One region of the Bacillus mesophilum genome, then DNA from elsewhere that is predicted to be linked to it. Evidence: predicted binding sites of a transcription regulator. Region 1 holds the regulator's gene; each other region holds the start of a gene.

Region 1 (3,286 bases):
CAAAAACACATGATATTTCCTATTTTGTCACATTAAAACTTGCATTATGTAACAGGAAAGACAAATGTTCATCAATTACTTTAATAAAATGACAACGCCAACAATTTAATAGAATGAAAAGAAGGAACACATGCCATAGCTGGTGTATTCCTTCTTTTCATATGTGAATAGTATAAATAAACCCATACTTTTTAAGCAATTTAATGTAGTTTGTTGTTGTTCTTTTCCTGCTTTAGTTTCTCAGGTGTTACATCATTTCCTTCTGGATCTATGATTGTTACGCTCTTGAGTGTATTAAACATGGAAGATCGGAAAGTCTGCAAATATTCTTTGCGCAAAGCTGATTGCTCCTTTGCTTCTGCTTCCGTTAAACCAGTTGTTTTCGCCTTATTTGCTAGAGCATTTATGCGGGCGAGTTTGTCCTTTGGCAGCATATGGACAGCTCCTTTACTATTTCTTTAGCATAAATGTCATTTTATTAGAAAATAGTTAAATTGACAAGGATGAAGTCTTATTCGTATATAAAGAAGCTTCTAAAGTGAAAAAAACATGGATTAACGGCTTTTTCCGAAAAGTCCAGTCCATACTATGCAAATGTTTACTCTATTGCTGGACAAATTGAATATCTAGAGATTTATTGTTCAGTATTAAGTTTATCTATATATTCCTGATAACGCCTATGTACGGTAGCTTTTGATATGTTATAACCAAACCCTCTTAAGGTTGCCGCGATTTCAGAAAAAGTTAACTCATTTTTACGTAAACGGACAATTTCAGATATTGGCACTTCAATACGTTCTCTTCCAGCGTTTTCACCTTGGTTAGCTAAGTTTTTTTGGGGCTGATATCCTTTTTCGACCGCTCTTTGCATTCCGCGTTTAATTTTCACATTATGCAGCTTTCGTTGATATTCCTCAACCATTCCCACTATCTTCAGTACCATTGAGTCTGATTCTGAAAGCTGTAATTCCCCGTTATGCGAAACGCTAAATAACTTGATGTCCTCTTTCAGAATACAATGAAGAATGGCTATTTTGGCATTCCCCCTGCCCAGCCTTGTTTCATCCTGGATTAAGACTGCCTGAATATCCTTTTCTTTGATTAGCGATAGCAATTCAAGAATTCCTTCTCGCTCAAGGTCATATCCGCTTGCCTTTTCTTTTATAATTCTAGCTGGAAGAAATCCGTTCTTACTTGCCAGATGAAGCAATTCCTCTTCCTGCCTCTGCAAAGAGGATTCCTGAGTATCTTTATTTGTACTGACACGGCAGTAAATAATTGCATTCATGTATTGCACCTTCTTCTATTAGTTCCTGTTCCTATTCACGGCTGGCCAATTCTGTTATATATTGATCTTCATCAGCTTTTACTGGAATCGAAACAGTATCACCAGGATGAATTTTTCCATTTGTAATGCCATTATGAGTTTCCATCCATTGAACAAATTCAGCAGTAGAAAAATGATGTTCCTCTGCAAATTGTTCAGCAATCCCCCATAGAGAGTCATTTTCATTAACAGTTACCATCATATATTGATCGTCTTCCTGATCTTCTAATTGAAAAGAAAGAATAAGTGAGCCTGTAATACTTAAAAATACAAGAATAATAGCATAGCAATAAGAATTCCACAATTTTTTCATAGCCTTCACCTCATAAAGAATGTATGTTCGTATTTGTTACGATTATTATAATACGAACATTTGTTTTGGTCAACATAAAATTCGAACTTATGTTTGTATGTGTTTTAAAAGAATGGTATAATAAGGACAAGATATTAATAAAGGGTGCGTGATCCAATTTGAAACTATCAAAAAGACAGCAGGATATTTTGGAATTTATTAAAGATGAGGTCCGACAAAAAGGGTATCCGCCTTCTGTAAGAGAGATTGGGGAAGCTGTTGGACTTGCTTCCAGTTCTACAGTGCATGGCCATTTAGCCAGACTTGAAAGCAAGGGATTAATTAGAAGGGATCCTACAAAGCCTAGGGCAATTGAAATATTGGATCTTGAAGAAACTCATATCCCGAAGGTAAATACGATTAACGTACCTATTGTCGGAAAAGTTACTGCCGGGCAGCCTATTACTGCAATCGAAAATGTCGAAGAGTACTTTCCTCTTCCAGAGCGTCTTGCGCCACCAGATGAGCATGTTTTCATGCTGGAGATTATGGGTGATAGTATGATAGAAGCCGGCATTTTAGATGGTGACTATGTTGTAGTTAAACAGCAAAGCACTGCTAATAATGGTGATATTGTTGTCGCAATGACTGAAGATGACGAGGCTACTGTTAAGCGTTTCTTCAAAGAAAAAGACTACTTCCGGCTTCAGCCAGAAAATTCAACTATGGAACCAATCATCCTCCGCCATGTTTCAATTTTAGGAAAAGTTACTGGTGTTTATCGCCAAATGCATTAATATGGCAAACAGAGCATGCAGAATACCTGCATGCTTTTTCTTTTATCAGCAAAAAGGAATTAAACAAATATAGTTATTTGAACTATTTTTATCGTTGATTCTGGCCCGTCAATAGCCTTTATTCATTGCCACGATATAAAAATCACCAAACCGAACTTTCGTTCTATACGTGAGGTTCAATATATATGCCGCATCACCTATATAGTTATCTGAAAATTCGATATAATTAACCATGCTATTTTTGGAAAATTCCTATATACTGGTAATACAACATGATTCTAACTAAGGTCGCTTCAAAAAATCTCGGATTTAGGAGTGTGAAGGGCTATGTTATTGAACATGTTACTGTCTTTCTGTATCGGTGCATTTGTCGGTGTAGCTGCACATATTCAAAAAAACGGCAAGCTGATCAAGCCGCGCAAAACAAAACGATTTATCTATCTGGGATTTTTTGAAGATGTTATTATGGGGGCATTAGCAGCTGTACTAGTGGTCTTATCTGCAAATCCTGAATCTGTCATAGCAGTTATTGTTACTGCCATGATCGCTGGACTAGGCGGAGAGGCTATCCTAAAAGGATTGGACTTATTAAAGATGCGAGAGAAAAAAGAATAGGCGTGCAAGTCTTTTGCACGCCTCATCCTTTCTAACGTCGATGCTCTACCAGGTCAATAACACCTAAAACCACGTGTGCAAGTCCAAATCCAAATAATGTGTTAGCCATCATTTTGTTGCTGCCACGCTTTTGCTTAAGTGCATATCCAGTTGCTGTTACAGCCGTACCTAGTGCAGTTGGAATCATACCTTCACGAATGTTCATGTATTTCCCTCCACATCGATGTTAGTAGGCGTTATTTCTTTCACCCAAAG
Region 2 (3,286 bases), on a different contig from region 1:
ATTAATTCAGACAATAAAATCACTTTTAAATTCCCAACGGTAGAGGACCGGACTATAGGGAAATGTCGTTTATGTGGGGGAAAAGTGCTGATAGGAAAGCAATATTATCTTTGTGAGAACTATAAAAAAACATGCGAATTCATATTACCTGGAATCTTTTTAGAAAAACAATTAACAACTAAGCAAGCAATTAAATTGTTGGATCAAAATATGACAGATGTTATTAAAGGGTTTAAAAAGAAAGACGGAACAGGTACATTTGATGCAAAGTTATCCTATAACACGACTGAAAAAAGGCTGACTTTTATCTTCCCTAAGAAGAAATCAAAACAATAACTTGATACAAATCATCATCTTATATGAAATTTATATATTTTTTATATAAAATAATTGATCCATGTTACTCATTTTTGTATATTACATAGTAATATATGCTATAATCAAGTCAGATGAAACATTATAAGATGCATTAATGTTATAACTGCACCTAGAGAATACGTTTAGTTTTAAATGTTTTAGTGCATAATAAAAAAGACCAAGGTACGGACATACCCTGGTCAAACTATGTGTCGCAGTAGCGATCTGAAATAAACTATTGGGATAGAATAATCCACTTAGTCGGTCAGGACAGGGTGGGTTATTTTTTTGTTGCAATGATGATTTGTACGACTAATCCGATAAATAATACTACGAATGTAGCTGTAGGCAAATCCATGATCTCACCTCCAATCGGAGGATATTGATCGCCACCCCGTCACATAGCTCTATTTATTATTATACCATTAAAAGAGTTATCCAATATACGTTTTTAGAAATTTTTAAATATACTAATCTAAATTAAACCTTCTCTTTCTAGTAACTCACGGACAACTTCAATTTCTGCTAGTTTTAGACCTTCTTGCATTCTGCTTAGAAGATCCTCCTCATTAATTTCATTTTTTTGCTCTTCAATCCATTTATGTACATGTGCTGCACTTCGTTTACGAGCTTCCCAAAAAATATAATCCTTATTGTCTTCTAAAATACGTTCAAACTCCTGATCCCATTCATCATCAAGCTGCTTTTGGACTCTTCCTGGTGTTATTTTTAAAGCATCCATTAAACCGATACCTTTTTCACCTAAGATTAAGCGCTCTATTTCTGTTATAGTCCTTTTTATGTCTGGGTCATTATCCATTCTTTTGTATTTAATATTTGAAACCTTTTCGGACTGACTTTTTTCCACTATGAACACCACCTCGTAATTTGAATTTTCTGATATTACCAGTATATAGCATAATGACAGCATCTTAAACATAGTGAAAATTCTTTTTTTTGCTATACGAAAATTTTAATTATGAATTAAATCGCTTGTAAAGGTAGTATTCTAATAATGAATGTACTCTATTTCTTATTGCTGGATTAAAATAGCTGTGTTTTTCCTCATAACCCTTCCATATAAAGCTGAATTGCGTAAACGCTTCGTCGTGAGAGGTCTGCTGCACCTTCATATTTTCTTTTCTCATCCGTTCTTTTACTACTTTAAGATCACGCTGAACAGCCTTTAGTGTATCCTCAACAAGGTTAATATACGGCTGCTTAAGTTTAAATAAGGCCTTATCAATCACTTTAAGATCTTTTTCCAAAACAACGATCAGCATTGGAAGATACATAGCTTTTTCAATCAAATCTCGATCTTTTTCAGGTATCCTGGTCATGATTAATACCTCTCTACAGCAGTAATATCAACAATCATAATTTTTATACTTTCATCATCTTTTTCAAGGACTATATACTTCATTAAATAATCTAGTTTGTTTACAATACCTAAATGATTCATAAAATAACCATTTTGCCACACAGTTACCTTTATATCCAATGTGTAGTGAAGAGACTCCATAACGACAATTCCAATCTCTTCTAGCTCTTGCTGATCTAGTACAGGCTTAGCAATTTTTTTATCTTCCTGGGCATCCATTTGAAGTAGTCCTGTATGCTCGTGCATAAAAAAACCCTGCCATTTTTTAAGACCTCTATCACGCAACATATCGCCAACTCCTTTAATGATTATTATTATATACGAACATAAGTTCTTTATTCAATCTGATTTCGATCTAAATATATAACTAGTTAAATGTGGTAAAATAGGCATATAAAAATGGAAATATTGACTTTTATATATAATTATATTATAATTATTATATACAATAACGAGGTGAAGTTATGAGCAAATTAGAAAAGCAAATCGCATCAGTTAAAGCATCGTTAGGTATTGAAGACCTGTATTTAACAGGACAAATGGAAGAGTTACTAATCAAAGAGTCTAAGGGAGAAATCTCGTTTGAGGAATATAAAAAAGAATTATTGAAGGTAGCCAAAGGTAATGGGTGAATATCAATCTAAATACTGTTATCCAGGAACAGAAATATTAAAAAATAAGTTCAATGTGAAGGATCAACAGGTGCTAGACACATTGGATGCTGGATTAACAGCAAAAAGGTTGTTGGATCTTCAAAAGAATCCTATTAAGGGATCCTTTGACATGCAGCATCTGAAAAAGATTCATGCCTATATTTTTCAAGACTTATACTCATTTGCTGGGGAGATAAGAACGGAAAATATTTCAAAAGGCTTTCCGTTTGCAGACGTAAATTACCTTCAACCTGCAGCTGACGTTATTTTTAACCAGTTAAAAAAAGAAAAACATTTAGCCGGCTTGGATTATAAAAGTTTTTCTGAACGTGCTGCCTATTATATGGCCGAAATAAATGTACTTCATCCCTTCCGTGAAGGAAATGGGAGATCCCAAAGAGAATTTATTCGAACATTAGCTTGTAGAAATGGTTATAACCTAGATTGGAGCAAGGTTGATAAAAACAAGGCTTTAGAAACATTTATTAGATCTAAAGTAGATCATCATCCTCTGGCAGATCTAATTGAAAACTGTTTAGAAAGTAGACAACCTAATTTAGCTTTGAAAAAAAACTTCTTATCTCCGCAAGAGCGTGGTATGGATCGCTAATTGCTGTGATATAAGATCTGAAGGGAAGATGGAGATGTACGAAAATTACACGAAGCAAGCTTTACCATCTGATGAATATAGAGAACTGATTGGAAGCGCAGTCTGTGCGTTTAACTCAAACAAAGGGTTTATCATTGAAAACATCTTAAAAAAGGATGTTGATAAAGCATACACCTGGTATGAGTTAATTGAAACTCCTGCCGGAGGGCTTAGGGAACCAATACAGGAAACTATAACAAAACATTCAGATGAATCTATTTCCTCATTATTTTACGAAATTGTTAA
Region 3 (3,286 bases), on a different contig from region 1:
GCTAATCGCACATCAACTACACTGCTTAAATCGATGCGGTGAATTTCATGAAATCGGTCAACAATGTGAAGGCGTTTGTTCATTTCATCCCAGAAGTGGATGGTTCCCATCGTCAGCTCATACTTCTGGCGCCGATAATGTGTGATCACCACATTGCGGTTAAATTCCATCGCTTCCGCCAGCACTTCATTCAGCCTCTCCACTTCCTGTTCATCAAGCTCTTTCTTTTGTTCGTATTGATCCTCAGCTGCCCAGTCACGCAGCATCTTCACATGTTCTGGCAGCATCATGGCTGTCCATTTAATTCTTCCCCGATCCCGAATCATGTCAAACACCCCTTGTCCTTGTTACATTTTATGCCCGCCTACGAGTTTGGCGCGATGCCTTGCTGTGCCAGCCTCTGTATAGGAAACCGCCCGAAGAAGAGCAGCCGATCCAAAACGCTTGCGGATTCCATCCATTGTGTAGCCAAGCTTTTTTCTGCGCCATTCATCCAAATCAAATAAGCTTAGCTGCAATTCATGATCATCTTCAATATTGCTTAGTGACATCGTAATCTTCCGCACCGTTTTTCCTTCATAAAACTGCTGAAATAACTCCAGACAAACATGATAAACATCCATCGTGATATTTGTCGGCCGCTCAATCGTTTTTGAACGATAAAAGCCTCCTCCCAGTTCATCCTTGCTATAGCTAACTCCAAAACTGATCGTCCGGGCTGTTTTGCGGTGTGCACGTGCCCGTCTTGTTACTTCTTCGCACATTTCCAGTATCACATTTTTAATTTCATGCTCTTCTTTATAATCTCTTAATAAAATTTGACCTTTGCCAAAGCTAATCTGCCCTTCCATAATTGGAGCCCCAATCTCAGACAAATCCACACCCCATGCATGGAAATAAAGCTGATTGCCCATAATCCCAAATTTCTTCTCTAGCTTTTTCAAATCATAGCGAGCCAGCTGTCCGACCGAAAAAATCCCCATGCTGTTCAGTGTTTTTTCTACTTGGCGGCCAATTCCCCACATTTCTCTTAATGGAGAGACATTCCAAAGCTTCGTTTGCACATCATCGTACGTCCACTCTGCTATGCCTTTTCCTTTTGCTTCGAGATCAAGGCATAGCTTTGCCATCAGCATATTGGGACCAATGCCAATTGCCGACGGAAGCTGAAATTCCCGTTCAATGTCATCCTTGATCTTTTCCGCAATGGTGATCGCGTCTCCCCATAAATGCAAGACGCTGTCAACCTTCAAAAAGCTTTCATCCACACTGTACGTATGAATGTCCTCCTTTGGCACATAACGGTTAAATACACGTGTAATTTCAGTCGAAACCCGCAGGTACGTCGCCATCTTCGGCTCTTCAATCCTGATGCGCGGATCGTTCGGAACTTCAAAAAGTCTCGAACCCGTCTTGATGCCGAATTCCTTCTTGACCTTTGGAGATGCTGCAAGTACAACACTTCCCTTGCGCTCATGGTTGCCTGCAATGACAAGATAGCAGTTCAGCGGATCAAGCCCCAGCATGACAGCCGTACAGCTTGCATAAAAGCTTTTCATATCAATGCATAAGATTTGCCCTTGCGGCAATGAACGATAATCCACCATAGAGGTCCCTCCACCTTGCTTACACATACAACACTTATCAAAAACGAACACGCGTTCTATTTATATATACCCATTATAATAAGCGAATATACGTTCGTTTTCAATGGAAATTTTACGACGAATTTCTTATATCCCCCTCTGCTGCCAGACAGAAAGCCGTTATAATAGACAAGAGGTGACACAAAAGTGGAAAGACGGTATGTATATAAAATGGTGCAAAGCTGCCTTGGACAATATAACTGGGAGAAGGATTCAATTCCCTGCGAAAGCACAGAATTTGCGGAGATTTATGAGAAGGTTATGAACGTAAAAAAAGAGGAACCTGAAACGAATTTGCATGATATTGTCAGCGATATTGTGTATGGATATGTGACGGGTTCGCCGTATTTTTAAGATCTGCTGCATTTTAATGCGGGTGGGGTTTAAACAAAATTAGGGAAACCGAGATTAAGGTTTCCCCTCCATATATGGACTTATCTTTTTGTGTCTGCCTGAATGTCTATAACAAATGTGTAGGAAACCGTTCCATTAGCCCATTCTGCTAAGGCTTCATAGATATACTTCCCTTTACCTGAGGGAACAATTATTTGATTAGCGTCTTGTTCGATTTCTTTTTCTCTTCCATTTTCGTTCCATAAATAAACTGTAATAGTTGGGTTTTCCTCAATCTTAATCTCCACTGTTTCATTGGGGTTAACGCTAATTGGTTTCATGTGGTCTGCTATTTGATAAGGCGAGGCGTGATCTGTTGCCACTACTTCTGTTTCTAAACCTTTTTTTCTTTCCCAGTGATAACCACCCTCTTCCATCTGATGCTCTATCCCGTTAATGATAATTAACCCTGTCATAGTTGGAGGAAATTCACTGTTTAAATCTTCAGTTCCTATATTTGCATCACTATTTGAACAACCCATTATCAAAATGATAGATAATGCTAAAATCATTTTTAATCTCAATATATCCCTCCTTTACTGATTTGACGATTGTTACTTTTTAAAGTTTCACTTATTTTTCATGCAGCTCCACTTGCAGCACCAACCCAGAATGTTGATTAAATATCGAACATTCAGCTGCAGCTATTAACGATTCACATTTCTATAAAAATTATGCAAGATAAAAAGCACTGCTTGTATGCAGTACTTTTTTTAAAATCCTACTCTTCATTAATCCATAACCCATTGAATTTGATGGGCATCTATAAATTTAGTACTCTCTCTTGTCGATAGATCCAATATATAAGTATTGCCCACAGAGTCAGCAAAGATCCCTTCTAAAATGGTTCCGATCGGCGTAAAATGTTCCATTGAACGATAGACTAAATAGTTTCCATTTGGTGAAAATCCAATAGAGTCATAGCCTGTAAATTTTTCATCATAAATTCCGTTAAATTTCTTTAGTATGCTTTCGTTTCCGTTCTCAGAAAGATAAAGGGAGCCTTTTTTGGAAGTAACAGAAAGATCCTGATTCTCGTTCTGCAGATAGTCCGTGCCCATTTCCATTACATCTGCTTGGAGTACAGTCGGATTGCTTTCTCCTGCTTTTAGGGAAAACAAGCTCCAAGAGCCGTTATTCATCGCAATAAAAGTAAAAGTTTCACTTGTACGATCATAATAAAAATCGATAATATTATCATTAAAATCTCCGTAACCGTCATTTCCTTTCCCCTTATGGCTATATAC

What was found. The regulator LexA, encoded in region 1, represses DNA repair genes until DNA is damaged. The targets are predictions, from matches to a motif close to CGAACATATGTTCG.
Positions count from the first base shown of each region.
Region 2: the regulator LexA is predicted to act here: its motif matches at 2,060-2,073, upstream of F7732_RS21080 (YolD-like family protein).
Region 3: the regulator LexA is predicted to act here: its motif matches at 1,691-1,704, upstream of F7732_RS06675 (Y-family DNA polymerase).

Region 1 is NZ_WBOT01000001.1:573,812-577,097, reverse strand. It holds gene F7732_RS02860 (DUF896 domain-containing protein) at 201-434, opposite strand; gene F7732_RS02855 (YneB family resolvase-like protein) at 635-1,288, opposite strand; gene yneA (cell division suppressor protein YneA) at 1,320-1,640, opposite strand; gene lexA (transcriptional repressor LexA) at 1,799-2,416, shown strand; gene F7732_RS02840 (DUF4257 domain-containing protein) at 2,744-3,031, shown strand; gene F7732_RS02835 (asparagine synthase) at 3,063-3,236, opposite strand.
Region 2 is NZ_WBOT01000012.1:7,147-10,432, reverse strand. It holds gene F7732_RS21095 (type IA DNA topoisomerase) at 1-336, shown strand, start outside; gene F7732_RS21090 (hypothetical protein) at 833-1,225, opposite strand; gene F7732_RS21085 (YhjD family protein) at 1,335-1,697, opposite strand; gene F7732_RS21080 (YolD-like family protein) at 1,700-2,026, opposite strand; gene F7732_RS22725 (antitoxin VbhA family protein) at 2,203-2,370, shown strand; gene F7732_RS21075 (Fic/DOC family protein) at 2,363-3,001, shown strand; gene F7732_RS21070 (selenium binding protein) at 3,036-3,286, shown strand, end outside.
Region 3 is NZ_WBOT01000002.1:359,868-363,153, forward strand. It holds gene F7732_RS06670 (YolD-like family protein) at 1-326, opposite strand, end outside; gene F7732_RS06675 (Y-family DNA polymerase) at 348-1,607, opposite strand; gene F7732_RS06680 (YqzH family protein) at 1,794-2,000, shown strand; gene F7732_RS06685 (hypothetical protein) at 2,081-2,563, opposite strand; gene F7732_RS06690 (hypothetical protein) at 2,771-3,286, opposite strand, start outside.